Regions from separate parts of the Rhodoferax sp. GW821-FHT07G04 genome, predicted to be linked through region 2. Evidence: predicted binding sites of a transcription regulator. Region 2 holds the regulator's gene; the other holds the start of a gene.

Region 1 (7,767 bases), 1.0 Mb from region 2:
CTGCTGTATGTCTACCCCATGAAGTTTTTGTTCAGCCTATTGGCGGACCAGTTGTTCTGGACCGTGTCGCCTGATGCCATTCGCACAGAGCAGGAGATACGCCAGTTGATGGTGACCTACGGCCTGGGCGTGATCGCTGTGAATGCGGTTTTCTTCCTGATGCATTGGCGCGCGCGCAGCAAGCGGGTGGACTTGCAATTGTCAGCGATCTCACTGCTGGAACTCAAGGGCGCTCTGCTTCGCAACGCCTTCACGGGCGGCGTGGGCTTGCTGTCGGTGCTGATTGCGGCCCTGACGCACGATACGGGCCTGTTCAGCGGCATGATTTATTTCTTGCTGTGGCCGCTGAACCATGGCAGCGGCGCCTACATTGGCAAGCAGATGCGCAGCCTGCAAGCGGCCAAAGCCTAGGCAAACAAGCCGTGCAAAAACCAGTGAGACGGGTCTTGCGCGCCCAATCGCTCGCAGTACACCCACACCAGGCCCGCCACCGCGCTGCGGGCCACGTAGTAGTCGCGCAGCGCGCAATGGGCGGGACCATCCAACCAGCCAGCCTCCAGCCGCTGCGGCCCGACCAGCAGGTCTAAAGGGCCGCCCTCGTATTGCGGCACCCCCTGGTGCGCGGTCAGGCGCAGCGGCGTGGCCAGCAGCCAACTGGGGTAGAGGGCCATTCTGGCGGGATCGCTTAAGCCATTCTGACCGCTAGCCCTCGTCGGATATATACCATCCGCTCCTGATTTGGTAGCAAACGCCAATCCCTTGGGCCCACCGCCCGGTGGCAGTGCGGTGGCCGCGTGCCAGTGTTGCATGCGCTCGGGCCGGTGGTCGGCGTGCAGCGTGGCGCGGCGCACCTGCTGCGGCCCCAAGCGGGCGCTTAAGCGTTCCAGCAGCTGGTGCAGGCTGTCGCCGTGGCGCACATCTTCGGGCAGCAGGCTCACACTCTCGCCCGCCATGGCCTGGGTCTGCAGCGAGCGCATGCGCAGGTGCAGCACCGGCGCGGGCAGCGTGACCTGGGCCAATTGCTCGCCCAGCAGGCGGGCCAGGTGTTGCATGTCTTGCGTGGGCTGGGCCGTGCGCAGCACCAGGCGGCCCTGCCCGCCGCCACTGTGGTGGGCGTCCACATGCAAGGCATTGGAGCGCCGGGCGTCCAGCTCCCACAGCAGCTCCAGCCCCAGCACGCCGCGCTGGCGGGCGCGCAGCCACAGCTGCAACTGCGCCAGCAGGCGCCGCGCGCCGAACAGCAGGGCCGAGGCGCTCTCCACACTGGACAGCAGCTCCAACGGCGCGTCAAACACATCGGGCAGGGTCAGCCAGGGGTAGACCTCGGCACGCTGGCCATAAGCGCAGTCCAGCGCGTCCACCAGGTCCGCACCGAAGCGGCGCACCAAGCCGCCGCGCGGCAGCGCCCGCAACTGCCCCCAGGTGGAGAGGCCCAGGCGGGCCAGCGTGGACAGGTGGGGGCGCGCGGCCGCCAGCGTGGGCAGGGGCAAGGCATCGGCAGACAGGGTGCGCGCAACATCACCCTCCCCCGTATTGGCACATTGCAATCGCCCATACGCTACCAAAGATGTAGCGCCATGTGCATATTTGACGAGGGCTAGCGGCCAGTTTGGCTTAAGCACTTGGTCCAAAAGTGCATCTGGTCCGCCAAACAGGCGCTCGCTGGCCGACACCTCCATCACCAGCGCAGACTCCACCCGCGCCACCAGCGGCGTGAACTGCAACGCCCACCAGGCCCAGGCGGCGTGCGCGTCCACCAACAGCGCACCGTCTGCGCCCGGCGCATCCGTCGCGGCGGGGACTGGCGCGTCAGGCCTGGGCTGCAGTGCGATCCAGTGCATGGTCGACGGCTCCCCATTCGGCAGTGGGCCGGGCAGCGGCTGGTGTGGCAGCCCTATCCCTTTGGCTGGCCTCCAACAGGCAGGCCAGCCGCGCCGGGCGGGCCGCCAGGTGCAAGGGCTGCTCCAGCGGCGGGCCGCGGCGCTTGAGGGCGCGCACCTCCAGCCGGTCGGAGCCATCGTCGGCCGGGGCCGCCCACAGCCGCAGCGTGGCAGGAGAGGATTCGTGCTGGGCCTGCTCAGGCCGCAGCACAAACAGCAACTTGTCGTATTCGGCCGCGGCCATCTGCAGGCGGCGCAGTTGCTCGGGGCGCGCCTGCACCAGCCAGGCCAGCACGGCATCCACGTCGGCGCAGCGCAAGGCCTGCTCGGTGGCCCACAGGCGCTGCGCGCCGGCCTGGGCGCCTGCCTGCGGGGCCACCCACAGCAGGCGCTGGGGCAAGAGGCCTTGTGCGCCCAGCGACGGCCCAAACGGCATCTGCGGCGCGCCCACCAGCACTACGGCACCGGTGCCGCAGCGGGCCAGGGCGGGCAGCAGCAGGCGCCATTCGTTGTGCACGCCGGGAGGCTGCAGGATTTCGCTCAAGGCCCCCAGGGGCCAGCCGCCGCCGGGCAGTTGGGCGTCGAGCAGCACGTCACCCGTGGCAAGCACCCTTCCTGCCGCATTGGCCAGCGCATCGGCCTGCCAGACGTCCGCGTGGACGCCCTTCCAGGAGGGCAGATGGGCAACGGCAGGCATGGGTGGGCATTCTTTTTAACTGTATTTTCATACAGTATACGATTATGCCAGTGTTTATGGGAGAGGCCTGGCGGCCGTTTTTGTGCAAACGCCGGGGAGGCGCCGCTAAGCAGCCAGAGACTGCCCGGCCCCGCCAGCGGCGGCGGGCTCGGGCCCCAGCACCTCGACCAACTCCACCATCTCGGCCTTGAGCGCGGCGGAGATATCGCGCTCCAGCACCGGCATGACCTGCTCAAACGGCGCCAGCAGGCGGTTCAACCCGTAGGCGCGGTTGCGGCCATTGACCTTGCCCAGGTAGAGGGCCATGTCGGCGATCTGCATGGCTTTTTCCCAGTTGCAGTCGGTCTCGGACAGGCCAGAGAACGGCAGCGACAAAAAGCCGCCGGTGACCGTGATGGTCATCATCTTGTCGCCCACCGCGATGGGCTTGTCGCCAATGACATTGAGCACGCGCTGCGCCAGGCTCTTCAGGTGGGCGGCATTGGCCTTGGGCGAGAACACCAGAAACTCCTCGCCACCCCAACGCATCACCATGTCGGTGTCGCGCACCGTGCTGCGCAGGCGCTTGGCAATCTCGATCAGCACCGCGTCCCCGCCGGAGTGGCCCAATGTGTCGTTGATGTGCTTGAAGTGGTCGATGTCCAGGATCATCAGGCCGTCGGGGTTGTCGTCTGCGCGGCGGCCATTGGGGTTTTCGGCGCGGCAGTTCATCAGCTCGAAGAAGGAGCGGCGGTTGAACAGGCCGGTCAGCGGGTCGCGTACGGCGTGGAATTCCAGCTGCTTGTTGGCCTCGCGCAGCTTCTGGTTGGTCTTGCGCACGCGGCGGTACAGCAGGTAGACAAACAGGCCAACCAGCACGGTGACGATGGCACCCAACAGCGTGACGATTTGCTGCAGGCGCTGGTTGCTGATCTTGGCGTCCTTGAGGCTGTTCTCGCGGGCCAGCAGCTCGATCTGCTTTTGCCGCTGCACCGTATCGAACTGCTCCTGCATGGCGGCAACGGATTTCTCGCGGTCGGCCTGGAACAGTTGCTCGCTGAGCTTTTGCTGGTCGCGTATCGTGGACACGGCTTCGCTGTACAGGCCCAGTTGTTCGTACATGCGGCCCAGCTCGCCCAGTATGTCTTCCTCGTCGGCCATGGCACCGGCATCGTGCGCGCGCTTGAGTGCGGAACGGACCTCGGCTACGCCCTGCGACACCTTGCCCTGCCCCATCAGCGCAAAGCCGATGTTGCACTGCGCCGTGACCACGCCCGACTGGTCGTCCAGCTCCTTGTACTTGGCCAGGGCCTGGCGGGCCAGCGCTTCGGCCTTGGGGTAGTTGTGGCTGCGCAGGTAGCTGTCGCCCATGTTGTTGAGTACGGTAGCCTCCAGGCGCACCAGGCCGCTGGCACGGCTGACTGTCAGGGCCCGCTCATTGGCCAGCGTGAAGTCCTTCATGCGCCCTTGTGACGCGAATTCGGCACCCTGGTTGAGGTAGAGCGTGGCCTGCATTTTCTTGGCGTCCAGCTCCTGGGCCAGGGTCAGTGCCTCGCCGATCACGGCCAGGGTCTTCTCGTGGTTCTTCATCGCCGAGTAGACATTGCCCAGGCCGCTCAGGGCCCGCAGACGCGACTGCTTGGGGTGGCGGGTCTGTTGGTCCGCGTATTGCAGGCTTTTGAGGTAGCTGTCCAAGGCGGGCTCAAACTTGCCCATGGCCAGTTGAGCGCCGCCCAGCACGCGGTAGTGTTGCCACAGGGTTACGGCGTCACCGGCGCGCTGGGCATAGGGGCGGGCCTCGTCCAGCTTGACGAGCGCCGTGGCGTTTTGTGCCGCCAGCACCAGCACCGAGGCCTCAAAGCTCATGGCCATGGCCTGGCCTGTGTCGTCCTTTTGCGCCTGTGCCAGGGCCAGCAGCTTGGCGATGGAGGCCTTGGCTGCATCAATCTGACCGGAGTCCAGCTCCATGTCGATGCGCCGGATCAGGTATTCGCGCTGCACCGCATAGGGTGTGGTGCTGGGCAGCTGTTCACCCAGTGCGCGGATCTGGGTCAGCGCCGCGGCGTTGTCGCGTTCGGAGAGCACATAGAGTGCGTCGATGCGGTCTATGCTGCTGTCTTGCTGGGCCATGGCGGCACCAGCCAGGCCCAGAAGAAGGGCCATACCCATTCCAACAACACGATGCTTGCGCAGCCTAGCCATGCGCAATGGTATGCCCGATTTCGGGCCAGCGGTGGCGAATATAGGTCCATGACACCAGCCCCAGGCCCATCATCAGCAGCGAAGATGCTGCCAGTGCCACCGTGGAGTGCATGACCAGCGGCGAGACCACGCCCGCCACAATGCCATTGGCCGTAGACCCCACAAACATCTGCAGGCTGGAGGCCATGCCGCGCCGCTCGGGGTGCAAATCCAACACCAGCAGCGTGACCACCGGCACCATCAGCGCCCAACCAAAGGAAAAAATACCCAAGGGGAACAAGGCCCAACTGACGTGGGCCTTGAACAACAGATTGGCCACCAGGTTGAGCACTGCGATAACCAGCATGATGGAAAAGCCCATGCGGATCTGCCGCTGGGGCGCAATCTTGCCCGCCAGGCGCCCGCTGACCATGGCCCCGCCCATGATGCCGCCAATGGTTATCAAAAAGCACCAGAAGAATTGCTGCGGTGCCAACTGCAGGTGCTCACCCAGAAAGACCGGCGCGCTCAGGATGTAGAGAAACATGCCGTTGAACGGGATGCCACTGGCCAGGGCCAGCAAAAAGAAGCGCGGGTCCGAGCCCAGTTGCCAATAGCCGGCCATCAGGTTGCGGGGATGAAAGTCTTGGCGCTGGGTGCTGTGCAGGGTTTCGGGCAGCAGCCGGTAGATGGCCAGCCACAGCACGATGCCCACACCGGTCAGGAACCAGAAGATGCCATGCCAGCTGACATGCACCAGCATCCAGCCGCCCACAATGGGTGCAATCGCCGGGGCCACGCCGAAGAAGATGGTGACTTGGCTCATGACCTTTTGCGCCTGCGAGGGCGGAAACATGTCGCGTATCACCGCACGCGACACGACGATGCCGGCACCGGTGGACAGGCCTTGCATGGCACGGAAGACGATCAACAGGCCGATGTTCTGCGACAGCGCACAACCGGCCGATGCCACGGTAAAAGCCGTCAAGCCCCACAGCACTACCGGGCGGCGGCCAAAGCTGTCGGAGATGGCACCGTGGAACAGGCTCATGAAGGCGAAACCGAACAGGTAGGCCGACAGCGTCTGCTGCATCTGCACCGGCGTAGCGTCCAGCGAGCGCGCAATGTCGGCAAAGGCCGGCAGGTAGGTGTCGATGGAGAATGGGCCCAGCATGCCCAGCAGTGCCAGCAGGACCGCAAAGGCCCACTGCGGGGCCAGCCAAAGTTTGTGTGCGTCGGGATTCATGCAATCATTGGAACATGGCTATGCCGTGGGTGGCGGAAGTTCACCACCTCAGGTTTGCAAGCGCAACCGGGCAAACAGGCGGCCACCAAACAGGTTCACCGCCAGGCCAGCCATCAACAGCGCACCGCCGGCAAAGTGCACCGGCTTGAGCACTTCACCAAACACCAGCCAGCCGGTGGTGAGACCCACCAAGGGCACCAGCAATGAGAAGGGCGCAATGCGGTTGGCCGGGTAGCGGGCCAGTAGCGCCGTCCACACCCCATAGCCAAACAGCGTGGCAGCCCAGGCCAGGTAGGCCACGGCACCAAAGGCAGACCAACCGAAGTGGGCCAAGCCATTGGCCATGGCCTGTGGCCCCTCTATGCAGGCCGACAGCGCGAGCAGAGGCAGAGGCGGCACCAGGCTGGCCCACACCACAAAGGCGAACTGGTTCATCGGGCCATGGCGGCCCACGGCGCGGGTCACGATATTGCCGCAGGCCCACATGGCCGCCGCGGCAATGGTCAGCATGAAGCCCGCCAGCGGCATGGAGACGCCGTGGGCACTGCCAATCAGCATCAGCCCACCGGCCGCCAGCACCAAGCCCGCCAACTGGTTGGCATGCCATTTCTCTTTAAGCCACAGCGCAGCAAACAGCATCGTGAAAAACGCCTGCGACTGCAACACCAGCGAGGCCAGCCCGGTAGGCATGCCCACATGGATTGCCGTGAACAGCAGCGAGAACTGTCCCACCGAAATTGTCATGCCGTACAACAGATACAACCGCAACGGCACCTTGGGAGCTCGCACAAACAGCAGCGCCGGAAAGGCTGCCAGGATGAACCGCAGGCCGCCCAGCATCAGCGGCGGCACATCGGCCACGCCCACCTTGATCACCGCAAAATTGACGCCCCACAGCAGGATGACGACCAGTATCAAAAGCAGGTCTTTGGTGCGCAAGGGGCTCGTGGTCATAGGGGCAAAGTCAGCGTGGAGACATAGTCCTCTGGCACGGGGCGCAGACGGCTGCTCTTCTTGCGCGACTGCACGGTGCCGATGTTGATGAAGCACAAAGCGTGGTCGCCCTCGGCGAGGCCAAACAGAGTGCGCAGAGCGCTCGACTTTACTGCCTTGCCACTGGTCAGCGCCGAGCCATAGCCCAAGGCCGTTACCACCAGCAGGATATTTTGAATGGCACAGCCGGTGGAAACGATGCGTTCGTACAGGTCTATGCCCGGGTCGCCGCAATCGGCATTGACCACCACCAACATCAGGCAGGGGCTGCGCTGGGCTTTCTCCTGGGCCTGCGCAACCTGCTCGGGCGCGGCCTGTGGGTCGCGCTCCAGCAAGGCTTCGCCAAAAGCCTGTCCCAGCGCCATGCGCGCACCGTCAGGCACGATGACGAAGCGCCAAGGCCGCACCTGGCCATGGTCTGGCGCCGAGGCCGCGGCCCCCAGTATCTGGCGCAGTTGCTCAGGGCTGGGACCGGGTGCGGCCAGGCGTTTGGGCAGTATGGTCTCGCGCGCCTGCATCAGCGCAGAGACGGTGTCGGCCAGGTTCGAAGGCGAGGCCGTCGTCACCCACAGCTTCCCACGTGGCCGCACTGGGTGCAGTAGTCGCAACCATCCTTGCGGATCACCGCATGGGCACCGCATTCGCCGCACTTTTTGCCTGCCATGACGGGCAGGGGCGCGGTAGCCAACGCGTTCTCTTGCTGTGGCAGCAGAGTGTCAGATTCGGTCTGCACGTCGGTGGAGCGGCGGTTGTAGTTGCTGGTCTGCGCACGGTTGCGCTGGGCCTGGATG
Region 2 (7,767 bases):
GGCGCCGCGTGGTGGGCCATGGTGGAGAGGTGAAGGTTTAGGCGATAGGTCGGAGACCGTGGATTTTGGTGGCACGGACGTGCCCCAAGCCAGTAAGCTGGGCCGTGTGGGCGAGGGAGCCAATGATTTGACCCCGCCGCCTGCTGCGCCGCGTCCCGCTGCCACAGTTGCGAAGGCTCAGCCCGGCGTTACCGAGGTGGACATTGATCTCCAACTGGACGATCCGGTAGGCGGCGCAGGGCAATCGGCTTTGCCACCGGCGCCCGTCCACGCTGCGCAATCCACCCGCAGTCAGCCCGCACACCATCAGCCCACGTCGGGGCATATGGACTTTGCCCACAGCATGTCGGCTACCCTGCGCTCAGTCAATACCAAGGAGATGCTGGATGTCCGCCAGCAGGCCGAGTTCTTCCTGACCTTGGGACAGCATGAAGAGGCTATTACCTTGCTACGAGAGAGTGTGGATGCGGGTGCCGAGGCCAACCCTTTGGTCTACCTCGAGTTGTTCAGGGTATTGCACAGCTTGGGGCGCAAAGCGGAATATGACCACTACCGCACTGGATTCAATGCCATTTTCAATGGCCACTTGCCGGTCTATGCGGACTTCAGCCAATCGGGCAGCGGCTTGGAGGCCTATCCCTCGGTGTGCAATCGCATCGTCGCGCTATGGCCGTCTGAAGAGGCTGTGTCCTATATTGCGAGCTGCTTGGTGCGCGGCCCCAAGGAAAACAGCAGCCAGGACTTTGACCTTGAAGCCTTCCGCGACTTGCTGATGCTGCACGGGGTGGCTAGCCGCGTCGCCTCATCATCGTTCGACTCGGGCTTTATGCCCTTTAGCGCTGCGAAAACCGTGCCCGTCGCAACGGACATGGCAGCAGAGAGAGATGCTGACGTTGACTCGGGTCTTGCCCGGCCGCGTGACGACAACCTCATCGACTTTGATGCCAGCGGTTGGTCATCATCGGCACAGACTAACGGTGTGAACAAGCCCCGCTGAAACGCGGGTGAGTGAAGATTCAGCGCCGGACCTGCAGGGCACCGGGGTTGACGATATTGGTGGGCGTACCCTTGATGAAATTGGTCACGTTGTCAAAGGCCGCTCCGAATAGTTTTTCGTAATTGGTCTGCTCCACGTAGCCAATGTGGGGCGTACAAATGCAATTCTCCAGCCGCAACAGTGCGTGCCCCTGTAGGACGGGCTCACTGTCGAAGACGTCTACGGCAGCCATACCGGGATGGCCTCGGTTCAAGGCGCTGATCAGGGTGTTGGTGTCCAAGAGCTCGGCGCGGGCCGTATTGACCAGTAGTGCGGTGGGCTTCATGCGGGCCAAGTCTGTATGGTCAACCAGGTTACGCGTGCTGTCGCTGAGCCGCAGATGGAGGGACAAGACGTCGCAGTGCTCAAAAAAGGCCTCGCGACTGGGGGCCGCGCCGTAGCCGTCTTGCAAGGCTTTTTCTCGCGAGGCTTCGCTACCCCAGACAACAACCTTCATACCGAAGGCGCGCCCGTAGCTTGCAACCATTTGGCCAATTTTTCCGTAGCCCCATATGCCCAAGACCTTGTCACGCAGCTCGCTGCCGATGCCAAAGTTGGCCGGCATTGAGCCGGCTTTCAGCCCGGACTGTTGCCATGCACCGTGCTTGAGGTTGCCGATGTAATGCGGTAGACGGCGCATCGCTGCCATGATCAGCGCCCATGTCAACTCCGCAGGTGCCACGCCAGAGCCCTGGCCTTCTGCGACGGCAATGCCGCGCTCGGTGCAAGCCTGCACATCCAAGTGAGCACCGATGCGCCCAGTCTGGGAAATCATCTTCAGCTTGGGCAGCTTTTCAATGAGCTGGCGGTTGATATGTGTGCGTTCACGGATCAAGACAATGACATCTGCATCCTTGAGCCGAACAGAGAGTTGGCCAATGCCTTTCACCGTGTTGGTATAGACCTTGGCTTGGTAGGCCTCTAACTTCGCTGCGCACTCCAGTTTGCGTACGGCATCCTGATAGTCATCCAAAATCACAATATTCATGGGCTCAATTGTGCCCTGCCCAAGCGCCGGTACGGCGCGCAAACCCCCGCCAACTTAAGAGAGGGCAGCCTCTCGCGCAGCTAAACGGTCCAGTTCGGCGCAGACGTCGGCCATGCGCCCGGAGATGACCATGCGCCCGACACTGGCGCGTGCCTGCCCGCTTTCGACCACGCGCACTACACGCAGGGGCTTGGGCATTTTGATGATTGGAGCGCTAGCCCTCGTCAATGGGTCATTTGCTGCTACAGTTTTGGGAGTAAATGCAGGTGCCTCCCGCTTGGGCAATGAAACCCCCGCAGTCGAAAACCGGCTGGCGGACCACCAGCGCATCAGGCCTTGCAAGGGGCCAAAGAAATCGGCATGGGCAAATAAAGCGGTGTTCATGGGATGGCTTTCGTGCGGAATTACATGAGCATGGTGTTGCGTATCAAACCTACGGCCAAGCCTTCGATTTCAAAAGGCTCACCAGGCTCGACCACAATGGTTTGGTAGTCCGGGTTTTCGGGGTGCAGTTCGATCAAATGTTTGTTGCGCCGGAAACGTTTGACAGTGACCTCATCACCCAGCCGGGCTACAACGATCTGGCCATTCTTGGCATCTTTGGTGGCTTGCACGGCCAGCAGGTCGCCATCCATGATGCCGGCGTCGCGCATGGACATGCCACGCACCTTCAGCAGGTAATCGGGTTGACGTTGGAACAGGCTGTTTTCAACGTAATAGGTTTGGTCCACATGTTCCTGGGCGAGAATGGGTGAACCAGCTGCGACCCGGCCTACCAATGGCAGAGCTAATTGGGCCAAACCCGGAATCGGCAAGGAGAATTGTTTGCTGCGCGACTCGTTGATGGACCGCAATGCGTCCCCTCTGAGGCGGATGCCACGGGATGTGCCGCTGACCAATTCGATAACGCCTTTGCGGGCCAGGGCTTGCAAGTGCTCCTCGGCGGCATTGGCGGACTTGAAGCCAAGCTCGCTGGCGATTTCGGCACGTGTAGGAGGAGCGCCGGTGCGGGCGATGGCGCCTTGGATCAGGTCCAGAATCTGTTGTTGCCGTGCGGTAAGTTTGGGACTTTCAAGCATGCTGACTCCTTGGTTCTGGGCCGCTTAGGCTGTTGGTCTATACACACTGTTTCGGCATCCAGTGACTGTATTTTTAACCAGTTTTATTTTGTTTGCAAGTGGAAAGCGCAAATATGTTGAAAAAGATGGTGTTTTTGGGTACCGGTGGCACGATTGCAGGCACCTCTGCGCAGGCGGATGACAACGTGGGGTACACCGCAGCGCAGGTGGGCGTGGGCCAGTTGCTGCAGGCCATTCCCCGTCTGCAGCAGGCGCTGGGTTCGCACGCATTCGTGGCCGAGCAGGTCGTGCAGGTGGACAGCAAGGACATGGGATGGGAGCAGTGGCGCTTACTGGCACAAAGCATTCAGCACCATCTGTCCCGGGCCGATATCGATGCCGTGGTGGTGACGCATGGCACCGACACCCTGGAGGAGACAGCCTTCTTTTTGTCCCAGGTTTTGCCCCGGCAGATGTTGGCCGAGAAGGCTGTGGTCCTAACCTGTGCCATGCGCCCTGCGTCTTCGCTGTCACCCGATGGGCCACAGAATGTGCTGGACGCCGTGGCGGTGGCACAGTCGGCGCAGGCCCGAGGCGTATTGGCGGTGTGTGCCGGGGTTGTGCACGTTGCTCGGGACGTCCAGAAGGTCCATCCCTATCGACTCAATGCCTTTGATTCGGGCGATGCGGGTCCCTTAGGCTATGTGGAGGAGGGCAAGGTACGTTGGTTGCACGCAAGCCCCGTGCGGGAGGGACAAGCTGAGGATTTTCCGATGGAAGCGCTGTCCAATCCGCAATGGCCGCGCGTTGAGATTGTCACCAACTACGCGGGTGCATGCGGAGCCACCGTACGCACACTGTGTGCGGCGCCTTCGGTGGGCTCAGAGCAAGCTGTGCGGGGCCTCATCGTTGCGGGCACCGGCAATGGCACCATCCACCGCGATTTGGAGAAAGCCCTGCACGAGGTTCGGGCCCAGGGTGTGCGGGTGTTGCGGGCTAGCCGCTGCGCATACGGCAGTATCGTGGTTGGCCCGGCCCAGGGGAAGGGGGACATCCCGGATTCTGGGGGGCTGTCTCCGCTCAAGGCCCGCATTGCCCTGATGCTGGAGTTGATGCAGGCGTAAAAAAGGCCGCATCGGCGGCCTTTTGGAAGCGCGTATGCGGCCGGTTAGCTGCCCAATGCCTCAAAAACGCGCGACTTGATGACATCCACTTCGCCCATGCCGCTGACGGCGCGGTATTTGGGGGCGCCAGTCGGGTCTTTGGCGGCCCAGCCGGAGTAGTAGTCCACCAAGGGCCGTGTCTGGGCGCTATAAACATCCAGACGCTTCTTGACGGTCTCTTCCTGATCGTCGGGGCGTTGTACCAGGGGCTCGCCGGTCACATCGTCTTTGCCTTCCACTTTGGGTGGGTTGAACTTGACATGGTAGGTACGGCCCGATGCCGGGTGGGAGCGGCGTCCGCTCATGCGTTCGATGATGGCGTCAAAGGGGACATCGATTTCCACCACATAGTCGAGCGCCACGCCTGCAGCCTTCATGGCATCGGCCTGGGGGATGGTGCGGGGGAAACCGTCAAACAAAAAGCCTTTGGCGCAATCGGGTTGGGCAATACGCTCCTTGACGAGGTTGATGATCAGGTCGTCACTGACCAGGCCACCGGACTTCATCACCGCATCGGCCTGCAGGCCCAGCGGGGTGCCGGCCTTCACGGCGGCACGCAGCATGTCACCGGTCGAGATTTGTGGAATGCCGTATTTTTGGCAAATGAACGTGGCTTGCGTGCCCTTGCCCGCGCCTGGCGCGCCCAACAAAATAAGTCTCATGGATACCCTCGGATAGAACAAAAAACCTTTGGCCCGGCAGGCTGCGCCCTACAGGCGCGCCACGACACGCGGCTGCTCCCGAGAATAGCATGGACCATCCCCTGGCTAACTTACAGCGCGGCCCGCATTGGCAATAAATGCGGCCCGCACACGTTCCAGGTCTTCTGGCGTATCTACACCCGGTCCCGGCGCATGGGGGCTTACGTGCACTGCGATGCGGTGCCCATGCCACATGGCGCGCAATTGCTCCAGGGCTTCGATGATCTCAATGGGGGCCTGCGGCAATTGGGGGAACTGGCGCAGAAAACTGGCCCGGTAGGCATAGATGCCAATGTGGCGCAGGGGTGCGGCGATTGGGGGCAGGGCCTCTATGCCTTGGGCAAAACCATCACGCCACCAAGCGATCGGCGCACGGCTGAAGTACAGCGCCAGCCCGGCGGCATCCAGCACCACCTTGACGACATTGGGGTTCGCGAAATCGGCAACGCTGGCGATGGCGTGGGCAGCCGTGCCCATGCTGGCCGTAGGTTGGGTTCGCAGCACGTCGGCAACGGCCTGTACCAGCGCCGGGTCTATCAAGGGCTCGTCACCCTGCACATTGACGACGATGTCTTCACCCTGCAGTGCCAGCAGTTCGCAGGCTTCAGCCAGACGATCACTGCCGGAAGCATGGTCGTCACGGGTCAGAATGGCTTCGATACCGTGTTGGCGGCAAGCCTCCACGATGGAGGGGTGGTCGCCGGCCACGACGACGCGGGTGCCTGCGGGCACACCCGAACGCACGCGCTCAGCTACGCGCACCACCATGGGTGCGCCAGCCAGATCTGCCAGCGGCTTGTTGGGCAAACGGGTAGAGGCCAGGCGCGCCGGTATCAGTACCGTGTAGCCCATGCTGGTGGCGTTCACAGGCCGAGTTCGGTGTCGGTCAGCGTGCGGGCTTCGTTTTCCAGCAGAACTGGAATGCCGTCACGCACGGGATAGGCCAGGCGCGCGCTGCGCGAAATCAGTTCCTGCTTTTCGCGGTCGTATTCCAGGGGGCCCTTGGTCACGGGGCAAACGATGAGTTCAAGTAGTCTTGTGTCCATGGCTGGATGATAGCGGCGCGGGCAATAGCGGCAGCAGTGCCGCATCCAGTGCGCGGAAGAAGGCGGGCTCTGGCGTGAATTCCAATGGAATAGCCAGGGCGTCGGGTACCAGTGGCCACAGCTTGGCGGCGTCCTTCTCTGTGCAAATCAGGCGGTAGCCCTCGTGAAATATGGATGAGAAGCTATCAAAATCATAGTGATCCGGAAGCGCAAGCGTCTGCACCAGCTGCAGACCTCGGGCGCGCAGCATGGCAAAGAAGGTCTCGGGTTGGGCGATACCGGCCAGCGCCAGCAGGGGTTTGGCGCCCGGTGCACTCAGGTCTTTGAGTGGCACCTGCGTCCCGTCGCGTTCGACAACCCAGGGCGCGAGTTGGCGCCGCGCGGTGTAGCCGGCAAAAGCAGGCTGGGCGCCGGTGTGCAGCACCAGCAGGCGATCGGATTGCTGGCCCACACGCGCTACCGCGCGGCGGGGCCAGGCTTCGCGTAGAGGGCCGGCTGGCAGCAGCCAACCGTTGCCGCATCCACGGTCGTCGAACACGCAGACCTCCAGGTCGCGGTACAGCGCATAGTGCTGCAAGCCGTCGTCGCAGACGATGATGCGGGTGTGTGGATAGCGGGCTAGCAGCGCCGTAGTGGCCGCATAGCGCGTGGGACCTACGAAAACCGGCATGCCGGTTGTGCGCCGGATCAGCAAAGGCTCATCCCCCACATCGGCGGGGTGGGCATCCTCCAGCACCTCGGCGCAGACCGTGCCATTCTTGCGCCCATACCCGCGCGACACCACGCCTACGGGGTGCCCCTGTGCACGCAGGTGCTGAACCAGGGCCATGACGGTGGGGGTTTTGCCTGCGCCGCCGGCCACCACATTGCCGACGACGATGACGATGGCATCGGCGCGCTGCGTCCTGAGCAGGCCCCATTGGTACAACCGGCGCCGCAGCCCTGACAGGCATTTAAAAAGCAGAGAGAGGGGCCACAGCAGCAGGGCAAGACCGGTCCGCCGGGTCCAGGCCCGCAGCAGCCTGCCTTGCAGCGTGGGCCGCAAAGCACCGGCCATGGCTTCAGCGGCCACCGGCCTGTGCGGAGGACTGGGTAGCGAAGGTGATTTGGTTCAGGCCGGAACGGCGTGCGGCTTCCATGACCGTCACTACCGACTGGTGCTTGGCACTGGCGTCGGCGCTAATGATGACGACCGTGTCTTTGCCAGCCTTGGCGCCTTCGGTCATGGCCATGGCCACGCTCTCCAGGCTGCGCCCGGCTACGGGCACGCGGTTGATGCTGAACGCGCCGTCGGCACTCACGCCCACGATCAATTCCTTGGCGTAGTCGCGTTGCGCATCGGTGTCGGCAACCGGCAGCTTGAGCTGCATTTCGGTGAACTTGCTGTAAGTGGTGGACAGCATTAAGAAGATCAACACCACCAACAGCACGTCAATGAAGGGGATCAGATTGATCTCGGGCTCTTCGGTGGTTCGGGCGCGGAAGTTCATGGCGGGCTCAGGGCTTGCGGAACACCTTGAGATGGCGTGCCAGGTGTTCGGCAGCCAATTCCAGCGTCAACAGGTAGGCATCGACCTGGCCGCGGAAGTAGCGCCAGAAGATCAGTGAGGGGATGGCCACGATCAGACCGAAGGCGGTGTTGTACAGCGCGATCGAAATACCGTGGGCCAGTTGGGCAGGGTTGCCACCGGTAGCGCCACCCGGGGCCTGCGAGCCGAAAATCTCAATCATGCCGACCACGGTGCCAAACAAGCCCATCAGCGGTGCGGCCGATG

Evidence for each region. Region 2 encodes LexA, which represses DNA repair genes until DNA is damaged. Its sites were predicted from a motif close to ACTGTATNNNNATACAGT; they were not measured.
Region 1: a site for LexA is predicted at 2,596-2,613, ahead of imuA (translesion DNA synthesis-associated protein ImuA). Genes of this name have one in related genera too.

Annotation. Positions count from the first base shown of each region.
Region 1 covers NZ_JBWKQD010000001.1:1,206,039-1,213,805, forward strand. The annotation lists gene AC07OO_RS05530 (TMEM175 family protein) at 1-411, shown strand, start outside; gene AC07OO_RS05535 (Y-family DNA polymerase) at 408-1,841, opposite strand; gene imuA (translesion DNA synthesis-associated protein ImuA) at 1,810-2,577, opposite strand; gene AC07OO_RS05545 (GGDEF domain-containing protein) at 2,683-4,719, opposite strand; gene AC07OO_RS05550 (multidrug effflux MFS transporter) at 4,751-5,983, opposite strand; gene AC07OO_RS05555 (EamA family transporter) at 6,032-6,922, opposite strand; gene AC07OO_RS05560 (nitroreductase family protein) at 6,934-7,494, opposite strand; gene AC07OO_RS05565 (adenosylcobalamin-dependent ribonucleoside-diphosphate reductase) at 7,539-7,767, opposite strand, start outside.
Region 2 covers NZ_JBWKQD010000001.1:203,545-211,311, reverse strand. The annotation lists gene AC07OO_RS00960 (type IV pilus assembly protein FimV) at 1-997, shown strand, start outside; gene AC07OO_RS00955 (D-2-hydroxyacid dehydrogenase family protein) at 1,017-2,024, opposite strand; gene AC07OO_RS00950 (hypothetical protein) at 2,079-2,408, opposite strand; gene lexA (transcriptional repressor LexA) at 2,429-3,103, opposite strand; gene AC07OO_RS00940 (asparaginase) at 3,217-4,206, shown strand; gene adk (adenylate kinase) at 4,251-4,907, opposite strand; gene kdsB (3-deoxy-manno-octulosonate cytidylyltransferase) at 5,013-5,798, opposite strand; gene AC07OO_RS00925 (Trm112 family protein) at 5,810-5,992, opposite strand; gene lpxK (tetraacyldisaccharide 4'-kinase) at 5,973-7,049, opposite strand; gene AC07OO_RS00915 (ExbD/TolR family protein) at 7,054-7,482, opposite strand; gene AC07OO_RS00910 (MotA/TolQ/ExbB proton channel family protein) at 7,490-7,767, opposite strand, start outside.